Regions from separate parts of the Alitiscatomonas aceti genome, predicted to be linked through region 2. Evidence: a T-box and tRNA genes for the amino acid it is inferred to sense, from the RefSeq annotation. Region 2 holds a T-box; the other holds one or more tRNA genes.
What was found. The T-box of region 2 lies ahead of proS (proline--tRNA ligase). A T-box ahead of a tRNA ligase gene usually reads a tRNA of that ligase, here a tRNA-Pro.
Positions count from the first base shown of each region.

Region 1: it has a tRNA-Pro gene. The T-box ahead of proS (proline--tRNA ligase) is inferred to sense a tRNA for this amino acid. The anticodon was not compared.

Region 1 covers NZ_JAOQJF010000004.1:138,608-148,905, reverse strand. Annotated here, with positions in the region: gene OCV69_RS03395 (ABC transporter substrate-binding protein) at 10-1,098, opposite strand; gene OCV69_RS03390 (PHP-associated domain-containing protein) at 1,142-1,771, opposite strand; gene OCV69_RS03385 (glycosyltransferase) at 1,873-3,222, opposite strand; gene OCV69_RS03380 (M55 family metallopeptidase) at 3,241-4,038, opposite strand; tRNA gene OCV69_RS03375 (tRNA-Thr) at 4,186-4,258, opposite strand; tRNA gene OCV69_RS03370 (tRNA-Glu) at 4,300-4,371, opposite strand; tRNA gene OCV69_RS03365 (tRNA-Pro) at 4,378-4,451, opposite strand; gene OCV69_RS03360 (metal-sensing transcriptional repressor) at 4,615-4,908, opposite strand; gene OCV69_RS03350 (heavy metal translocating P-type ATPase) at 4,956-7,493, opposite strand; gene OCV69_RS03345 (PolC-type DNA polymerase III) at 7,620-10,298, opposite strand, start outside.
Region 2 covers NZ_JAOQJF010000005.1:115,947-126,244, reverse strand. Annotated here, with positions in the region: gene pflB (formate C-acetyltransferase) at 1-453, shown strand, start outside; gene OCV69_RS03970 (MerR family transcriptional regulator) at 661-1,494, opposite strand; gene OCV69_RS03965 (GNAT family N-acetyltransferase) at 1,578-2,126, shown strand; gene spoIIID (sporulation transcriptional regulator SpoIIID) at 2,202-2,477, shown strand; T-box leader at 2,578-2,828, shown strand; gene proS (proline--tRNA ligase) at 2,917-4,350, shown strand; gene OCV69_RS03950 (biotin transporter BioY) at 4,354-4,926, shown strand; gene OCV69_RS03945 (CCA tRNA nucleotidyltransferase) at 4,958-6,187, shown strand; gene OCV69_RS03940 (protein kinase family protein) at 6,336-7,322, shown strand; gene OCV69_RS03935 (phospho-sugar mutase) at 7,417-9,153, shown strand; gene OCV69_RS03930 (LysR substrate-binding domain-containing protein) at 9,223-9,816, opposite strand; gene OCV69_RS03925 (LysR family transcriptional regulator) at 9,830-10,246, opposite strand.

The DNA of each region.
Region 1 (10,298 bases), on a different contig from region 2:
TATGCCGTATTATTTCGCATCCTTTTCACCGACCATGGCGGCCCATTTTTCCAGAAGCGCTTCTCTCTGGCTTCCGAATAACAGTACGTCCTGATCGATCAGCTTTTCTGTGTCCACCGTTCCGATGGCTTCCGGAATGGCTACGTCGCCGCGGGCCATGATCCTGGCATCTGCCTCACGGAGCGCCTCCTGTCCCTCTTTGGAAAGGAAGTAGTCGACGAACACCTTGGCTGCATCCTTGTTCTGGGAGTTTTTAAAGATGGCGATGGGAGCCGGTGTCCACGGGATCATATCCTCCGGATAGACCGCAGTGACCGGATACTCGGCTTCCATGGCAAAGGTACCGCCGGTCATTGCCAGAACTGCGATCCCGAACTCGCCTGCCGCACATTTGGGACCTGGCTCGCCGCCGCCCTGTGCGTAGAAGTCCACATTCTCGTTGATGCCCTTCCATACTTCCCAGCCTTTTTCCTCGCCGTAAGCCTGGATGGTGCCGTTTAAGATCGCATACTGGGTTCCGGAGATCGCGGGGGAAGCCATGATGATCTCCCCTTTATATTTGGGATCTGCCAGATCCTCCCAGGTCTTGGGAGCTTCCAGGTTCTTCTCTGCCAGAACATCGTTGTTTACCAGGAAACCAGCCGGAACCAGGGCAAGGCCTGTCCAGTAGCCGTCTGCATCGCTGTATGCCGGATTGATAGCCTCGGCCTCCGGAGAAACGTACTGCTCCAGATATCCTAAGTCTGTGGCAGAAATGTAGCTGTCAACGCCGCCGCCGAACCAGATATCTGCGGTGGTGTTCCCGTTCTCGGCCTGGAGCTGTGCCAGGGCTTTACCGGTGGAGATCTCCACATACTCGACCTTGATCCCGGTCTTTTCTGTGAAGGCGTCAAACGCCGCCTCTGCGCCGCCATAGGCCAGCATCACGTTTAACGTGGTCCCCTCGTAGGGCTTTTCTGCCGCTTCTGTTTCAGCCTTTGTGGTCTCAGCTGCCGTTGTTTCAGCCGCTGTTGTCTCAGCAGGCTTGCTCTGGCATCCAGTCAGAGATGCGCCCAGCACGGCTGCGGCAAGTCCAGCCGCCATCAGTTTCTTTTTCATAATACTGTCTCCTTTGTGCTTCTTTTTATATCAGCGCAGAACCCTAAAAGGTATCCACGATCCGATATCCTTTCCCTTCTTCATAGATAGCCGGCTTTAAACCGCCCTTATGAAGAGCCGCCACGAATTCCTCCAGGTCTTTCGGTTCCCCTGGGACCATGGTAGCGTATTTTCCCAGCTGGCTGGTCCAGTGGGCGTCGCTGGCTCCCACCATCTGCATATTCCTTGCCTTACAGATGGAAAGCGCCTTCCGGTTGGCCTCCATATCTGTACTGCCATTTAAGACCTCCACCCCGTGAAGGCCCTGGATCTCCCACAGGTGATCCTCAAAGCCGCGGTTATTATTCCGGAAGGGATGGCACGCCACACAAAAGCCGCCGGCCGCATTGACCTGGTCCACGAAATCCTGGGCCGGGATCCGCTTGTCCGGGAAGCGGTCGATGCCGAATGCAGTAATATCTCCCCAGAGAGAAAAATATTCCACTCCCACAAAGATCGGAAAACCGGTCTCCCTGGAATACTGCTCCGCCGTTTCCTTCAGTCCCATGCTGTCATGGTCCGTGATGCAGACCGCATCCAGCCCCCGTTCCCTTGCAGTGGCAACGATCTCCTCCAGCGTCATCTTACTGTCGCTGGAGCATGTGGATTCATGTAAGTGCATATCTACCAGCATCTGTATCTCTCCTTCCATCGAGCCCTAGCTATTCTATCATTCCCGCAGGGTTTCGTCTAATAGAATTAACCGATTTCCTGACCAGCCCATATAGTTTTTATCTATACTCTGGGCGCTTTCGGCTTTTTCTTTTTTCTGGCCGTGACCTGCATGTCCTCTTTTTTCAGGATCCGGCAGATATTTTCCTTGATCCGGTTGGAAAGAAAGGCATACTGGATCATCTCCTCCTCACTGAAGCCGGCATATTTTGCCATCTCATAGTCCTTTCGGGCCGTTCCCAGCTCCGCCAGCACCGGCTCCGCCGCCGCAAGCAGCACCACGTCCGCCTGCTCCCCGGTCTGGATGAACTCCTTCATGGACAGCTTCTGAAGAGCAAGGGCCAGGCGGGCCCGGGACATGCCGGTGATATCCGCCAGCTCCTTTAAGGTGTCCACCCGCGGCTTCTGGCTGAGGTAGACCAGGAGGCTGATCTCCGGCAGGGTCAGGCTGTACCGGATGGCCACCGGCTCCACATAATGGTCCAGCAGCTTCCGGTCCCGGTATGCGTCCAGCAGAGCCCCGTCGCCTCTCAGGGCGTCATGGTTCACGCTGCTCCTTTCATCCCCCAGGCGGACAGCCCCTGGAAAAATGGACAGGGGGACCGCTCCGTCGCCGGCAGCGGCCAGGAGAAACCGATACACATACAGACGGTTCTTTTCATAGTCCTCTTCCGTCAACACCGATTTATAAAAATCGTGGTAATACTCAAAGACCATGCGCTTCATCTTGATGGTCTTTGTGAGGCTCAGTCCCTGGCTCACCAGGGACCCCTTGGTCTTCACATAATAATACACCGGCACCCGCAGGGCATACACAGTCTTTACATGGCGCAGATACTCCAGATTGAACATGAAATCCTCGCACCAGCTTATGGTCTTATCCATGGAAAGCCCATGCTGCGCGATGATCTCCCGCTTAAACAGCTTATTCCAGAGAACACCGTAATAAAAATCTGCCGGGTTCTCCATCATAAAGCCGGCAAATTCCTCCAGACTCAGAAGCCCGTCCTTTTCAATGTCCCCCTTATGGGCCACCCGGTCCCCGATAACCCGGTAAAAATCCGCGATCACCATGTCCGCCCCGCTGTCCCTGGCTGCCCGTACCATAAGGCTGGTGGCGTCCGGTGTGATCCAGTCGTCGCTGTCCAGAAACTGGACGAATGTTCCCCGGGCCTCTGAAAGCCCCAGATTCCTGGTATCCGATACTCCCGTGTTCTCCTTGCGGATCACCCGGACCCTCCGGTCCCCGTTCTCGTATTCCCAGCAGATCCCGGCCGAAGAATCCGTACTGCCGTCATCCACCAGAAGCAGCTCAAAATCCGTAAATCCCTGGTTTAAAACGCTCTCGATGCACCGCCGGAGGGTCTCCTCCGCGTTATAGACCGGCACAATGATGCTTACGATGGGATCCATAGCCTCCCGTCTCCTTTTCTAATAAACTACGAAATTATGGGACGTTACCACATCCATCCAGTTTTCTGTCTCCAGACGGTTGGTAAAGGGATCCACTGCCTTCATCCCCGGGAAGAACGACATCTGATATGCCTTTTTCCAGTCCTTATAGGTCACCTCGTATACGAATTTTTCCGGAAGCTCCACATGGCACCGGCCGATCCTTCCCAGCGCCTCCTTCGTCTGCTCCCTGAGGGCTTTCATGACCGTTTCCGTCGGGCAGCAGAAGGTGGCATTCCCGACTCCGCGCTTGGTCTGTACTGCGGCGATCTCCGGCACCAGCTCCTTTGCCGCGGCGCAGATCGCCTCGTCCCCGGAGATAAAGGCCACAGGAACTCCCAGGGAAGCCGCCGTGAAGCTGTTGAGCATAAACTCGCTCATGCGCTTTCCGTTGAGAGTGATATACAGGCTGTTGCCAGTGGAGGTATGGCTGACGGCAAACTCCGGACAGCCGGCCGCCGCATGATAGCCAACATAAAGGACGGCGTCAAAGGTGGGATCCAGGCCGAACATCATATTGTAGGGATGTCCGCTCTTCCCGCGGATCAGCGTCACATAGGACGGCATCTGAAGAGGATCGATGTTGGAGGCATCTCCATGGCCGTCCTTTACGACGATCTCATCGGCTCCGGCCTCATGGGCCGCCTCGCAGACCGCCAGGACCTCTTTTGTCATCTGTTTAGCAAAGGGGGCGTACACCGCCTCATTCTTATGGGTCTCGATGTTTGAGAACACTCCGCAGCAGCCCTCAATATCCGCACTGATAAATACTTTCATAAAATAACCTCCCATTTCATAGGCTCGTTTTGTTTTCCGTTATCATATCACAGATCCCGCACCGGGTCAATTTCTGGATCTGGTCCCGGCCGGGACAGCTTTTCCTATCAAATAAAAAAAGCCCTTGAAAAATCAAAGGCTTTAAACAGCTCCCTGCCGGACTCGAACCGGCGACCTACGCATTACGAATGCGTCGCTCTACCAACTGAGCCAAGGAAGCACCTAGTAAAAATGCTGCTGCAGCAGCTCTGCAGCAGCAAGTGACCTGACCGGGAATCGAACCCGGGTTTACGCCGTGAGAGGGCGTCGTCTTGACCGCTTGACCATCAGGCCCTGGAGTCGAGGCGACAAGATTCGAACTTGCGACCTCTGCGTCCCGAACGCAGCGCTCTACCAAACTGAGCCACGCCTCGATCACAGACGTAAGTATAATATAAAACTCAAAAAATGTCAACTATATTTTTCATTTTTTTTCAAACAATTGTAACAGTTCCGCCATGTATCTTCTGAGCACCTGCATGATACAAAAGCGCAGGCGGATCTTTTCATGGCGGAACCATTACTGACAATTCCTTTTTACAGCATTTTCCGGATGGTCTCGCACAGCTCGTCCACGGCCTTATCCGCATCCCCATTTTTGATCTCCTCCACCACGCAGGATTTGACATGGCTGGACAGCAGGGTCCTGCTGAACCCGTTTAACGCCGACTGGATCGCAGATACCTGGACCAGGATATCGGTGCAGTACCGCTCATCCTGGACCATGGCCTTCACTCCCCGTACCTGTCCCTCGATCCGGTTCAGCCGGCTGATAAGGTCTTTTTCCTCCTTTGCTGATCTGTGCTTGTGTCTGATCTCACATTCTTCCATTCCTGTGCTCTTATTCTCGTCCACGATCTCTCTCCTTGTCTCAAAAACTAGTCAATCACCTTGTAATCCTGATCCTCTACTGCTTTTTTAAGAACGTCATACGCCACGTCCTCCTTTAAGGTCACCACAGCGGTGCCCGCCTCATGGCTCACAGCGGCGCTTTCCACTCCGGGAACTGCCTCCAGGGCCTTTTTCACCCGGGCCTCGCAGTGGCCGCACATCATACCCTCGATCTTTAAAGTCTTTTCCATGATCTTCTTCTCCTTTTTCTTTTTTTCAGCTTTTATCTTCCTGTCTCTGTCTGCCCGGTGCAGATCAAAGAAGTTCAGCCTCAGTGCATTGGATACGACGCAGAAGCTGGATAAGCTCATGGCCGCAGCGCCGAACATGGGATTCAGCTTCCACCCCAGGACCGGGATAAAAAGCCCCATGGCCAGGGGGATGCCCACCACATTATAAAAGAACGCCCAGAACAGGTTTTCATGGATGTTCCTCAAGGCCGCCCGGCTTAAGCGGATGGCCGCCGGAACGTCCGACAGGCGGCTCTTCATCAGTACCACATCCGCCGCGTCGATGGCAATGTCGGTGCCCGCTCCGATGGCGATGCCCGTATCCGCCCGTGTAAGGGCCGGAGCGTCGTTGATCCCGTCGCCGGCCATGGCCACCCGGCCCTGCTCCTTTAAGGCCCGCACAGCGCTTTCCTTGCCGTCTGGAAGGACGCCCGCAATGACCTCGTCCACTCCGGCTTCCCGGCCTACGGCCCTTGCGGTCCGTTCATTGTCCCCGGTCAGCATCACCACGCGGATCCCCATGTTCTGCAGTTCCTTCACAGCCCTGGGACTGTCCTCTTTTATGACGTCCGCCACGGCTATGATCCCCAGGAAACGCTCTCCTGAACCGAAGAAGAGCGGGGTCTTTCCATTCTCTGCCAGGGCCAGGGCCTGGTCTCTGGCTGCCTCCGGTACAGAGACCTTCGTCTCCATGAACCGGAGATTTCCGCCGTACACCGGCGTTCCTTCTGCCAGGGCCGTAAGGCCGTTTCCCGGAAGGGCTTTGAACTCTGTCACCGTTCCCGGCGCAAGCCCCTCTTCCTCAGCCTTCAGAAGCACGGCCTTTGCCAGAGGATGCTCGCTTTTTTTCTCCAGGGCGCAGGCCATGGAAAGGAGCTCCCCTTCCTGGACCCCCTCCCCGGGGATCAGATCCGTGACCCGGGGCTCCCCGCTGGTGATAGTGCCGGTCTTATCCAGGACCACGATCTCTGTCTTCCCGGTCTCCTCCAGGGACACAGCCGTTTTAAACAGGATCCCGTTTTTCGCACCCAGTCCGTTGCCCACCATGATAGCCACCGGCGTGGCCAGCCCCAGGGCGCAGGGGCAGCTGATCACCAGCACCGAGATCCCCCGGGCCAGGGCAAATCCATAGGTCTCCCCGGCCGCCAGCCAGCCAATGACCGTAAGGACCGCAATGGCAATGACCGCCGGGACAAAGACGCCCGACACCCTGTCCGCTACCTTGGCAATGGGAGCCTTGGTGGCCGCCGCGTCGCTGACCATTTTTATGATCTGGGAAAGGGTGGTGTCCTCTCCTACCCGGGACGCCTCACAGCGGATAAAGCCCGACTGGTTCACCGTGGCCGCAGATACCATATCTCCAGGGCCTTTATCCGCCGGGATGCTCTCTCCGGTCAGGGCCGCTTCATTGACCGCACTCTCTCCCTCTAAGACCACGCCGTCCACGGGAATGTTTTCTCCAGGCCGCACCACAAAGATATCGCCCTTTTTCACCTGGGCAATGGGAACCTCTGTTTCCACGCCGTCCCGTTCCACCACAGCCGTTTTGGGGGCTAGCTTCATGAGGCCCTTTAAGGCATCAGTGGTCCTTCCTTTGGACCGGGCCTCCAGCATCTTTCCCACCGTGATGAGAGTTAAGATCATGGCCGCCGACTCAAAGTAGAACTCGTGCATATACGTCATGACCCCGGCCATATCGCCGTTTAACTGGGCCTCCGTCATTTCAAACAGGGCATATACGCTCCATCCGAAGGAAGCGGCGGACCCCAGGGCCACCAGGGTGTCCATATTGGGAGCCCGGTGCAGGAGCCCCTTAAAGCCGCTGATAAAAAATTTCTGGTTGATCACCATGACCGCCGCTGACAGCAGAAGCTGCAGAAGGCCCACGGCCACATGATTGTCCGCAAAAAACTCCGGGACCGGCCAGCCCCACATCATATGTCCCATGGAAAAATACATGAGGACGGCCAGGAATCCCAGGGAGGAGAACAGCCGTTTTTTTAATACCGGAGTCTCGTGATCCGCCAGGGCGTCCTCGTCAAAGGCCGCGCCCCCGGCGGCAGGACCGCTCCCGGCTCCGTCCTCTCCGCTGCGGCTTCCCTTTACCGAGGCCCCATAACCCGCCTCCTTCACGGCGGCGATGATATCGGCAGCGTCTGCGCTTCCCTCTACGCCCATGGAGTTGGTCAGAAGACTCACAGAGCAGGACTCCACTCCCGGAACCTTCGACACCGCTTTTTCCACTCTGGCGCTGCAGGCCGCGCAGCTCATGCCGGTCACTGTATATTGCTCCATTGATTCCCTCCGTAACAGATTTTTTCTATACCTGTACTGGGTACATCTATAAAATATCACTTTTGGATATTTCTGTCAAGGAGGGACCGCAATTTTTTCTCACAGCTCCCGGCGGACGGACAGCCGTTAGAAATCGAACAGGGAAAGCTGGTTGGTCTCCGGAAGGTCCTTAAGGATCCCCAGTTCTCCCATCAGGTCGCAGATGGTCTTGCTGACCCTGGTCCGGTTCCTGAAATCCTCCTTGGAGAGGAAGGGACCGTCCTTGGCCGCCTCCTCGATGGAGTCCGCCGCCTTCTCGCCCAGGCCGTCGATGCTGTTGATGGAGGGCATCAGCTTATTTCCCATGACCTGGAAATGCCTGGCCCTGGCCTTATAGATATCCATGGGAAGGAAATCAAAGCCCCTGGCGTACATCTCCTGGACGATCCGCATATCCCTTAAGGTATCCTGCTCTTTTTTGGAAAGGGAGTCGGACCGCCTCTTATAATCTGCCAGATGGCTTTCCAGCTTTTCCCGTCCCAGACACATGATCTCATAGGAAAACGCGCTGGCGCGGATGCTGAAGAAGGAAGCATAATAGGCCAGCGGATAGAATACCTTGCAGTAGGCGATCCGCCAGGCCATCATCACGTAAGCCGCCGCATGGGCCTTGGGGAACATGTACTTGATCTTTTTACAGGACCATATGTACCAGTCGGGCACCCCGTGGGCTGACATCTCCTCCTCCCACTCAGGCTTTAAGCCCTTGCCCTTTCGGACCGATTCCATGATGGTAAAGGCCGTTCCTTCCTCCAGTCCCTGCTGGATCAGATAGACCATGATATCGTCACGGGTGCAGATGGCCGTCTGGATCGTTGCCTTGCCCTCCTGGATCAGGGTCTGGGCGTTGCCCAGCCACACGTCCGTTCCGTGGGCCAGTCCGGCGATCCGCACCAGGTCAGAAAAATATTTGGGCTTTGTATCCAGGAGCATCTGCATGGCAAAGTCCGTTCCGAATTCAGGGACCCCCAGGGCTCCCAGCTTACAGCCGCCGATGTCCTCGGGCGTGATGCCCAGGGCCGAGGTATCCTGGAACAGGCTCATGACCTCCCTGCAGTCCAGAGGGATATCCTTTACAGGATCCAGGCCGATCAGGTCCTGGAGCATACGGATCATGGTGGGATCATCATGGCCCAGGATATCCAGCTTTAACAGGTTGTGGTCAATGGAGTGGTAGTCAAAGTGGGTGGTGATGGTCTTGGTGGTCATATCGTTGGCCGGGTGCTGCACTGGAGTGAAGGAATAGATCATCTCTCCCAGGGGAAGGACCACGATGCCGCCGGGGTGCTGGCCGGTGGTGCGCCTTACGCCCACGCAGCCCTGTACGATCCGGTTGATCTCGCAGTTTCTCTTCCTCTCCCCATGCTCCTCAAAATAGTTCTTCACATAGCCGAAGGCCGTCTTGTCCGCCAGGGTGCCGATGGTCCCTGCCCGGAAGGTCTGGCCCTTTCCAAAGATCACCTCCGTGTAATCGTGGGCGCGGCTCTGGTATTCCCCGGAGAAGTTTAAGTCGATATCCGGCTCCTTATCTCCCTTGAACCCCAGGAAGGTCTCAAAGGGAATGTCAAAGCCGTCCTTGGTCAGGGGATGGCCGCAGACCGGGCACAGCTTGTCCGGCATATCGCAGCCGGCCATACCGGAATATTTCTTCACTTCCTCTGAGTCGAAGTCGTAGTAATGGCAGTTGGTGCAGTAATAATGAGGACTTAAGGGGTTTACCTCCGTGATCCCCGACATGGTGGCCACAAAGGACGAACCCACGGAGCCCCGGGAGCCCACCAGATATCCGTCCTCATTGGACTTCCACACCAGTTTCTGGGCAATGATATACATGACGGCAAATCCATTGGAGATAATGGAGGTCAGCTCCCGCTCCAGCCGGTCCGTCACGATCTTCGGAAGGTTTTCCCCGTACATTTCATGGGCACGGTTGTAGCAGATGTTCCTCAGGGTCTCGTCAGAATTTTCAATGACAGGCGGACACTTATCCGGCCGCACCGGAGCGATGGGCTCGCACATATCGGCGATCTTCCTGGTATTGGCGACCACCACCTCATAGGCCAGATCGCTGCCCAGGTAATCGAACTCTGCGAGCATTTCCTCCGTGGTGCGCAGATATAGGGGGGCCTGCTCGTCGCTGTCCTTAAAGCCCATGCCGGCCATGAGGATCCTCCGGTAGATCTCGTCCTCCGGATCCAGGAAATGGACGTCGCAGGTGGCGCACACAGGCTTTCCGCACTGCTCCCCCAGGCGCACGATCTTCCGGTTGATCTCCTTCAGATCCTCCACGGTCTTTACGGTGCTCTTTTCATCCCGCAGCATGAACATGTCGTTGCCCAGGGGCTGGATCTCCAGATAGTCATAAAACCGTACCAGCCGCTGGAGCTCCGCGTCAGTGCCTCCCCGCAGGATGGCCTGGTAAAGCTCCCCGGCTTCGCAGGCCGAGCCGATGATCAGTCCCTCCCGGTACTGGTTTAAAAGGCTCTTGGGGATCCTGGGCCGTCTGGAAAAGAACCGCACATGGGACCAGGACACCAGCCGGTACAGGTTCACCCGGCCCAGGTCGTTTTTTGCCAGGATGATCACATGGTAGGTGGGCATTTTCATGATAGCCGAATCCTCCGCCTGGTTAAAGACGTTCAGATCGTCCAGGGTCTCCATACCATGCTGTTTTTTTAACATTTCCACGAATTTCAGGAAAATTCCTGCCGTGGCCTCCGCATCGTCCACGGCCCGGTGGTGGTTCTCCAGGGATACATTTAACGC
Region 2 (10,298 bases):
ATCACCAGCAACGTGATGTACGGTAAGAAAACGGGAACGACGCCAGACGGAAGAAAGGCCGGAGAGCCCTTCGCCCCGGGGGCCAATCCCATGCACGGAAGGGACAGCCACGGCGCGCTGGCGTCCTTAAACTCTGTGGCTAAGATCCCCTACCGGGCCGTATGCCAGGACGGAGTTTCCAACACCTTCTCCATTACGCCCACGGCGCTTGGAAAATCGGAGGAGGAGCGGATGAAGAACCTGGTGATGATCTTAAACGGATACTTTATCCAGGGAGCCCATCACTTAAACGTCAACGTCATGAACCGGGAGCTCCTCATCGACGCCATGGAGCATCCGGAAAAATATCCGACCCTGACCATCCGTGTTTCCGGCTACGCCGTGAACTTCAGCCGTCTCAGCAGAGAGCAGCAGCTGGAGGTCATCAAGCGGACGTTCCACGAGAGTATGTAAAAACAGAAAGCCCCTGTTTCCTGGGAATCCCGGGAGGCAGGGTTTTTTTACGGGACGGACCAGGGCGTTTCCTGCCGGATGGAGGAGAGTGCCGGGGCGCTGGTAAGATACAGCCCCGGCAGATGTCCTTATGGGGCGTGCGTTTTTTTTACAGGCCCCCTGTCTCCGATCCTTCTTCTTTCTCTGGTTCTCGGCTGCCGGGATGTTTTAAGAGATCGTGGAGGCCGGCTGCGCCGTATAAGCGACCGTGATCATCGTGATATAATCGTCAAGCTCCCGCAGAGCCATTTCGTTGAGCCCTTCCTCATAGGCGAAGCCGGTCAGTGTGAGCTTATGTTCCTGGGCAAAGGACAGGAGACGGTCATAAACGTCCTTCAGACGGTCCCAGCTTCCTACGCTGAACGCCCGCAGATATTCTCCCGCAGGCAGCACTGCATCATACTGTCCGGCCTCATTTCTGCCATAAGAAAAGAAGCAGTCATAATCATTGAAATTTCCGGAAGAAATATTCTGGATGGAGATCCGGCTGCCGAAGTTGTCGTACAGACCGAAGATGGTTTTCAGACGGAGAGAAAAATCGGCGGCTACGGAAAAATCATGCTCATCGTAAGCCCCGGTGATGGGCGCAGAGAGCAGAATGTGCCGTTTAGGCAGATGGATCCGCTCGATCTTTCCATGGCTGGCCGAAAGCCCCAGCGCCAGCTTTTCCTGCTTCTGCTGTAAAAAGGCCTTTACCTCCAGGAGCTGGCAGATGGACCGGTCAATGAGCTCCAGCTTTTCCTTGATGATCTGGGTAAAGGAAGCGTCAGACGGGTGGTCTGTGTAAGTCCGGATCTCTTCGATGGAGAGTCCCAGGCGCCGGAAGATCAGGATCATTTCCAGCTGCACCGCCTGGAAGCGGCTGTAATAGTGATATCCGTTTTCATCGATCATTTCCGGGCGGAACAGGCCGATATCATTGTAATAATGCAGAGTCCTTTTGTTGATCCCGTTCATTTTTGCAAATTCCCCGGAGGTAAGAAAATATTTCTTATTTTTCATACGAATCTCCCCTTGACTGTACAGTTACTGTATATATTATGATACACTACGTAAGAAAAATATGCAAGATTCTGGAGGAAAAAATGAGATTTGCAGAAATAGAAGCCAGTCAGTGGAAGGAAATAAAAAGTATTTACATGGAAGCCTTCCCCAAAAGAGAGAGAAAGCCGTTTTTTGTCCTGAAGCATTCGGTGAAGCGGAGAAAGGCCAGGGTCTTTACGGCATCCGATGAAAATAGACTGCTGGGCTTTGCTGTTGCCATCCCGTATCAGAATATGGTCATGGTGGATTATCTGGCCGTATCCGGAAAGATCCGGAGCAAAGGGACCGGAAGCTTCATCATGCAGGAGATATGCCAATATTTTTCAGATAAGAAGGTGGTCCTCCTGATCGAGCGGCTGGACGAGGGAGCGGAGAACCAGGAGCAGAGGATCGCCAGAAGACGGTTCTATCTGAAAAACGGATTCACCTCTGCGGATATTTTTGTGGAGGGAGCCGGAGGGGATATGGAGATCCTGAATTTTGGAGGGAAGGTATCTCCGGAGGATTATATGCGCCTTCAGAAGTATGCCCTGGGAAGATTTTTGTTCAGTCTGTCGGGAATGCGGATCGTGGAACCGGCAAGGGCGTAAGAAAGCCGCCGGTCCGCGGTCATAACAGCTCCATGGGTTTCATATGATGTACAAAACGTTCCCAGGGGAAGACCCATGAAGGAATATATCGAAGAACGGGCGGTCCAGATCGCCAATTACATCATAGACGAGAATGCTACGGTGCGCCAGACGGCGAAAAAGTTTGGGATATCGAAGAGTACAGTACATAAAGACGTCACCGACCGCCTCACCCACATCAATCCCGCCCTGGCGGCCCAGGCCCGGGTGGTGCTGGACATCAACAAGGCGGAGCGCCACATCCGCGGCGGACTGGCCACCAAGGAGAAATATGAGCACCGGCTGCAGGCCTGCAGCCGGGAAAACAGATGACCCGGATGGCGGGAACGGAAAAAGCTGTCTCCGGCAGGCCATCCAGGTACTTGACAAACCACTGAAAATCCTTTAAAATCAGTGGACATAAGACCTATATGAAAAAGCAGTGAAGGGAAAAAGTAAACGGAATGCGGCATCCCAGAGAGAAGGCGGCGGTGGGAGCCTTTATGTACGCGTCGTTGAAACCGGTCCCGGAGCTTTATGCGGGCAGGAAACCGGACGGAGGAGTAAGCGGATGTCCCCGTTCCTGTGAAGCATAACGTATTTCCGGCGTTAGCGGAAAAAGAGAGAGTTTCCGGCAGGTCCGGGAACTAAATTGGGTGGTAACGCCGGCTGTCGGTCCCTTTATGGGGCTGGCAGCTTTTTTGTTTTAGCCGGCCCGCTTTATGGGAACCGACGGCCGCCCGGACAGCACAGAATATAAAGGAGGATCATCATGGCAAAGGAAAAGAAGATGGTGGAAGCGATCACTTCCATGGAAGAGGATTTCGCCCAGTGGTATACGGATGTGGTAAAAAAGGCGGAGCTGTGCGATTATGCCAGCGTAAAGGGCTGCATGGTCATTAAGCCCGACGGCTACGCCCTGTGGGAAAATATCCAGAATGAGCTGGATAAGAGATTTAAGGAGACCGGCGTAAAGAATGTATATATGCCCTTATTTATTCCGGAGAGCCTGCTTCAGAAGGAAAAGGATCATGTGGAGGGCTTTGCACCGGAGGTTGCCTGGGTGACCCACGGCGGCCTGGAGCCTTTACAGGAGCGTCTCTGTGTAAGACCCACATCTGAAACTTTATTCTGCGATTTTTATGCAGGGGATATCCACTCCTACCGGGATCTTCCCAAGGTATACAACCAGTGGTGCTCCGTTGTGAGATGGGAGAAGACCACAAGACCCTTCCTCCGCTCCAGAGAGTTCTTATGGCAGGAGGGCCACACTGCCCACGCCACAGCCGAGGAAGCGGAAGAGCGCACCATCCAGATGTTAAATTTATATGCAGATTTCTGCGAGGACTTCCTGGCGATCCCGGTGGTCCGCGGCCAGAAGACGGATAAGGAGAAATTTGCCGGTGCAGAGGCCACTTATACCATCGAGGCGCTGATGCATGACGGAAAGGCGCTCCAGTCTGGTACCAGCCATAACTTTGGCGACGGCTTTGCCAAGGCCTTCGGCATCCAGTATTCTGATAAGGACAATCAGTTAAAATATGTGCACCAGACTTCCTGGGGCATGACCACCCGTATGATCGGCGCCATCATCATGGTACACGGCGACAACGAGGGACTTGTGCTTCCGCCGAAGGTGGCTCCCACCCAGGTGGTGATCGTTCCGATCCGCCAGAATCTGGAGGGCGTAATGGAAAAAACGCTGGAAGTGAAGGACATGCTCTCCAATTTCCGCGTGAAGGTGGATGATTCTGACAAGAGCCCGGGCTGGAAGTTCTCCGAGTCCGAAATGCGCGGGATCCCGGTGCGTGTGGAGTTAGGACCCAAGGACATTGAGGCTGGCCAGGCCGTTCTGGTGCGCCGTGATACCCATGAGAAGATCACAGTGGCCATCGACGAGATCCCCGCAAAGGTGGGCGAGCTTTTAGAGACCATCCAGCACGATATGTTTGAGCGGGCAAAGGCCCACAGGGACGCCCACACTTACGACGCCCACAGCCTGGAGGAGATGAAGGACATTGCCGACAACAAGCCGGGCTTTATCCGGGCTATGTGGTGCGGCTGCCAGGAATGCGAGGATAAATTAAAGGAAGAAGTGGGCGTGACTTCCCGCTGCATGCCATTTAAGCAGGAAAAGCTGGCTGATACCTGTGTATACTGTGGAAAGCCGGCCACAAAGATGGTGTACTGGGGCAAGGCATACTAATATATGAAAGAAAACAGACAGTCCGTAAAGGACCTGGCCTATGGAGGGCTGTTTACGGCGCTGATCGCGGCCGGGGCGTTTCTTAAGATCACGATCCCGGTCCAGCCGGTGCCCATGCACTTTACCCTTCAGTTCTTTTTCGTGCTGCTGGCGGGGCTTCTCCTTGGCTCAAAGGGCGCGCTGTTCAGCGTATGCACATATCTGGCGGTGGGACTCCTGGGTATTCCGGTGTTTGCTTCCGGCGGCGGCCTTTCCTATCTGCTGAAGCCCACCTTTGGGTTTCTGATGGGATTTGCTGCCGCTGGATATCTGACAGGGCGGATCCATGAGCTGCACCGCCAGAACTCTTTTGGCTGGCTTCTGTTTTCGGCGGTCTGGGGGCTGATTGCGGATTATGCCTGCGGCATGGTCTGGTTTTATGTATGCAGCAATTATGTGCTCCAGGCGGCTGTCAGCTGGAAGCTGGTGTTCATCAACTGCTTCCTGCTGACTGTGGGCGAGGACTTTGTGCTCTGTGTGCTGGCGGCTGCGCTGGCAAAAAGGCTGATGCCGGTGTTTTCGGATATGCGGGGCTGACAGACTGTGCAGCCAGGAAAGGCGGAGGACCATGAATCGGGATGTAAGGATAGAAATGCCCTATGAGGCAGAATGGATCATAAAAAAAATACGGGAACGGGGCTTCGAGGCCTTTGCCGTAGGCGGATGCGTCCGGGATACTCTTCTGGGCCGGATTCCTGGAGACTGGGATATCACCACCTCCGCAAAGCCGGAAGAGGTGAAGGAGATCTTCGGGAAGACTGTGGATACAGGGCTGCAGCACGGGACGGTCACCATCATTAAAAACCGCAAGGGCTATGAGGTGACCACCTACCGCATCGACGGAGAGTACCGGGACGGCCGTCACCCGGATTCTGTGGAATTCACATCCAGCCTTCTGGAGGATCTGAAACGCCGGGACTTTACCATCAACGCCATGGCGTACAGCCATGAGACAGGGATCGTGGATGCCTTTGACGGTATGGGTGATCTGGAGAAAAAGGTGATCCGGTGTGTGGGCTGCCCCCGGGACCGGTTCACAGAGGACGCTTTGCGGATCCTCCGGGCCATCCGGTTCGCAGCCCAGCTGGGATTTTCCATCGAAGGGGAGACGTATGGAGCCATCCGGGAGATCGCACCGAACCTTAAAAATGTCAGCAAGGAGCGGATCCAGGTGGAGCTTACCAAGCTGCTGACCTCCGCCCATCCGGAAAAGATCTCCATGGTGGAGGACACGGGGATCAGTCCCTATGTGACCAGAGATTTCCCCCTGGTATTCCAGACCGAGCGGGAGAGGATGGCCGGAGGGACATCCAGGCCGGAGCCCTTTTCCTGCCTGGCTCTCCTTCCGCCGGAGAAATCCATGCGCTGGGCCGGATTCCTGCGCCATATGGAGCCGGACATGGTGCGCCGGATCCTGAAAGGCCTTAAGCTGGACAACGAGACTGTGGATAACGGAAAGGCTATGGCAGGGGCTGCCCAGGCGCCTCTGGGGCCGGAAAAGCCAGGGATCCGGAGATTCTTAAGCCGGATGACGCCGTACCAGTTTGACGGCTGCCTGCGGCTTAAGGCGTTGGATAAAGATCCCCAGACAGAAGAGATCCGCAGGCTTTGGGAGGAGATCGAAAAAGACGGGGACTGCGTATCCTTAAAGGAGCTGGCTGTGGGAGGCGGCGACCTGCTGGCAGCCGGTATGGAGGGAAAGGAGATCGGAGAGACCCTCAGGCGTCTGCTGGAACTGGTGCTGGAGGACCCGTCCTTAAACCGGAGGGAGCTTCTGCTGGAAAAGCTCCAGGGCTGAGCGGGAAGGTCTGCGTTTCCGGACTGGAGGGATCCCAGAAAAAATTTCATCTGTGAGCGAAACCATGGGCTGGCCAAAATGTCCTCATATTCTGGCCGGCCCTTTCATATTCTGGAAGTAGTTCAGAAGGGATATGGAGGGGATCAGGATGAATGACTGGAATACAGAGGTGGCCGGACAGTATGAGTTAAACGTGGAGTCCATGCGGAAGGGCCGCGGAGCCTGGATCTTTGAGACGGACCGGGGGCTGAAGCTTCTGAAGGAATACAGAGGCAGCGTAAAGCGCCTGGAGTTTGAGGAACTGGTGCTGGGGGCCGTGGCCGGAGCCGGAAGCCTCAGGGTGGACCAGTATGTGAGGAATAAAGAGGGAGAGCTTTTATCCACTGCCTCCGACGGAATCAGATACGTGGTGAAGGACTGGTTTTCTGACCGGGAATGCGATCTGAAGGATACGGGAGAGATCCTTTCTGCGGTGCGCCAGATCGCCGTACTCCATAAGCTTTTGAGAAAGGTGGAGCCCAGGGAGGAGTGGAACATGAAGTCCATGGTGTCCCCGCCTCTTTTTATGGCCATGGAAAAGCATAACAGGGAGCTTAAGAAGGCCAGGGCCTTTATCCGGGGAAAACAGCAGAAAAACGAGTTTGAGCTCTGCGTCATTGCCAGCTTTGAGCCCTTTTACCAGCAGGCCGTTCTGGCGGCGGAGGGGATGAAAAAGCTGTATCCCGGGGACGAAAAGGGATGGACGGAGCGGTATTCCATCTGCCACGGGGAGCTGAACCAGCACCATATTCTCATGGGACGGGATTATGTGGCCGTCACCGGGTTCGGACGGATGCATCTGGGGCTCCAGGTGGAGGATCTTTATTATTTCATGCGGAAGGTCATGGAGAAGCACAACTGGGACTGCGGGCTGGGAAATGGGATGCTGGAGGCATATGAGCGGGTGCTTCCCATGAGCCGGATGGAGCGGGAGTGCCTGTATTTCATGTTCCTGTATCCGGAGAAATACTGGAAGCAGATCAACTTCTATTATAATGCCAATAAAGCATGGATCCCGGCCAGGAATACGGAAAAGATCGAAAGCCTGAAGGCCCAGGAAAAGAACCGGAAACGGTTTGTGGACGGCATTATTTAATGCTTTCTTTTTTCAGATAAATGAAGTATAATGGCACCATGAGACAACTTTGGTTCTGCGGACAAAAAGAAAGATTGAGGGAGTGAAAAAGCACATGAAAGATTACATGAAGATCTATGAACAGTGGCTTGCGGACCCGTATTTCGACGAGGATACGAAAAATGAGCTGAGGGCCATTGCAGACGATGAAAATGAGATCAAAGAGCGGTTCTATATGGATCTGGAGTTCGGTACCGCGGGCCTGCGCGGCATCATCGGCGCGGGCATCAACCGTATGAATATTTATACAGTCCGCCGGGCGACCCAGGGCCTTGCCAATTATATAAAAAAACAGGGCGGAGAGGAAAAGGGCGTTGCCATTGCCTTTGATTCCCGGAGGATGTCCCCGGAATTTGCCATGGAGGCAGCCATGACCCTGGCGGCCAACGGGATCAAGGCCTACAAGTTTGAATCCCTGCGCCCCACGCCGGAGCTTTCCTTTGCGGTCCGTGAGCTGGGCTGCATCGCCGGCATCAATATCACTGCCAGCCACAATCCTCCGGAATACAACGGCTATAAGGTATACTGGGAGGATGGCGCCCAGTTCACCCCGCCCCATGATAAGGGCGTGCTGGAGGAGGTCCTGGCCATCGAGGATCTTTCCACAGTAAAGACCACCTCGGAGGAGGAGGCCTTAAGATCCGGAAAATTCCAGGTGATCGGCAAAGAGATCGACGATAAATATATTGAGAACGTAAAGGCCCAGGTGGTGAACCAGGACGCCATTGACCGGATGCAGAAGGACATCACCATTATTTACACTCCTCTCCACGGCACCGGAAATATTCCGGCCAGACGGGTCATGAAGGAGCTGGGCTTTGAAAATGTATACGTGGTTCCGGAGCAGGAGCTGCCCGATGGAAACTTCCCCACGGTCAGCTACCCCAACCCGGAGGCGGAGGAGGCCTTTGCCCTGGGCTTAAAGCTGGCGAAGGAGAAGAACGCCGATCTGGTCCTGGCCACTGATCCCGACGCAGACCGTCTGGGCGTTTACGTAAAGGATGCAAAGACCGGGGAATACCATCCTCTGACCGGAAACATGTCCGGTTCCCTGTTATGCGATTATGTGCTGGGCCAGAAGCAGGCCAAGGGCCAGATCCCGGCAGACGGACAGGTCATCAAATCCATCGTGACTACCAACCTGGTGAACGCCGTGGCAGAGCATTACGGCTGCGAGCTGGTGGAGGTGCTCACAGGCTTTAAGTATATCGGCCAGCAGATCTTAAAGGAGGAGCAGACAGGAAAAGGCACCTATATGTTCGGCATGGAAGAAAGCTATGGCTGCCTGATCGGTACCTATGCCCGGGATAAGGACGCTATCTCCGCTACCGCCGCACTCTGCGAGGCTGCCGCTTATTATAAAGAAAAGGGAATGACCTTATGGGATGCCATGGTGGCCATGTATGAGAAGTACGGCTACTATAAGGACACCGTAAAATCCATCGGCTTAAAGGGCATCGAGGGTCTGGCAAAGATCCAGGAGATCATGGAAAACTTCCGCCAGGAGCCGCCTAAGACCCTGGGAGACTATACAGTAACTGCGGCCCGGGATTATAAGGCCGGGACCATTATGGACATGGCTTCGGGCGCTGTCCGTCCCACAGGCCTTCCCTCTGCTAACGTGCTCTATTATGAGATGAACGACGGCGCATGGCTTTGCGTCCGCCCGTCCGGTACGGAGCCTAAGATCAAGTTTTACTATGGAGTGAAGGGAACTTCCATGGAGGACGCAGACGCAAGATCCGAAAAGATGGGAGCAGAGCTGACAGAGCTTGTAAATAAGATGCTGTAAAAAAGCGAACCGAAGGGGCTGCCGCAGAAGGGAAGCTGAGAACCAGCTTTTTTGCGGCAGCCCTGCGGTTTAATCCTCTTCCTCCAGCCGCCGGATTTCTTCCATGCTTTTTTGGGCCTCAGGCATCTGTCGGATATAATCAGAATTCTGCCCATAGCACTGTTCCAGAAAGGTAATGTATGCCCTGGCAGCCTTGGGAAGCTCCTTTCCTTTGGGGAAGATATAGCTGCAGATATAATTGGAACGCCCTTTTTCTGCGGACAGGATGCTGTCCGGCAGCGGAATGGATACGATATGATAATTTTTCTCCTGGTCCAGAATCGGCAGGATCCCGACGCCGAGATAGTCGGTGCGCAGGAGCAGCGTGTGGAGGGCGGAACGGCTCTCCACGTAGACGATCTGCCGGATCTGGTTCCAGTTGATGAAATTCAGATCCATATTGTTGTAGACGCTCTCCAGGGCCCGGGCATTTCCCGCCTCCACCGGATACAGGGCAAAATTGTACTGGCAGATCTTTTCCATGGTCAGAGAATCCTTTTCCTTTAAGATCGGGTGGTCCTCCCGGCAGAAGAGCTGGGCCCGGGAGGAGAAGAGAAAATGCTCCTCCAGGTGGCGGAAGGACAAAAGCTCTTCGATCTGGCTGCGGGTGTGGGCCAGATACATAAGAACTCCCACATCAGCCCGGTTGGAATAGACATCTCCGATGACGATGCGGGGGGGAGCTTTCTCTGTATGAGAACCGGAGCGGTATGTCCGGAATGGATTTCACCATGCGGATAAACGCGTCGTTGGGGTGGGAGCAGGTACAGGCCGAGACTCTCAGACGGTAATGGTCGGCCCGTTCCCGGAAGATCCTTTGAAAGTTGCCGGCATCGTCTAACAGGTCCCTGGCCATATCCAGGAACAGCCGTCCGCTGTCTGTGGGGGTGATCCCGGTCTTTTCACGGGTAAAGACTGTGATCCCATATTCCGACTCCACCTCCTTAAGGATCCGGCTTAAGTAGGGCTGGGTGACGAAAAGGCGTCTGGCTGCCTTGGAAATAGAACCGCAGTTTTCAATTTCGATCAGGTATTCCAGATGCTGTAGATTCATGAAATTCCTCCATCCATAATGAAATAGTTATGTCGTAATGAAAATGGGGTAT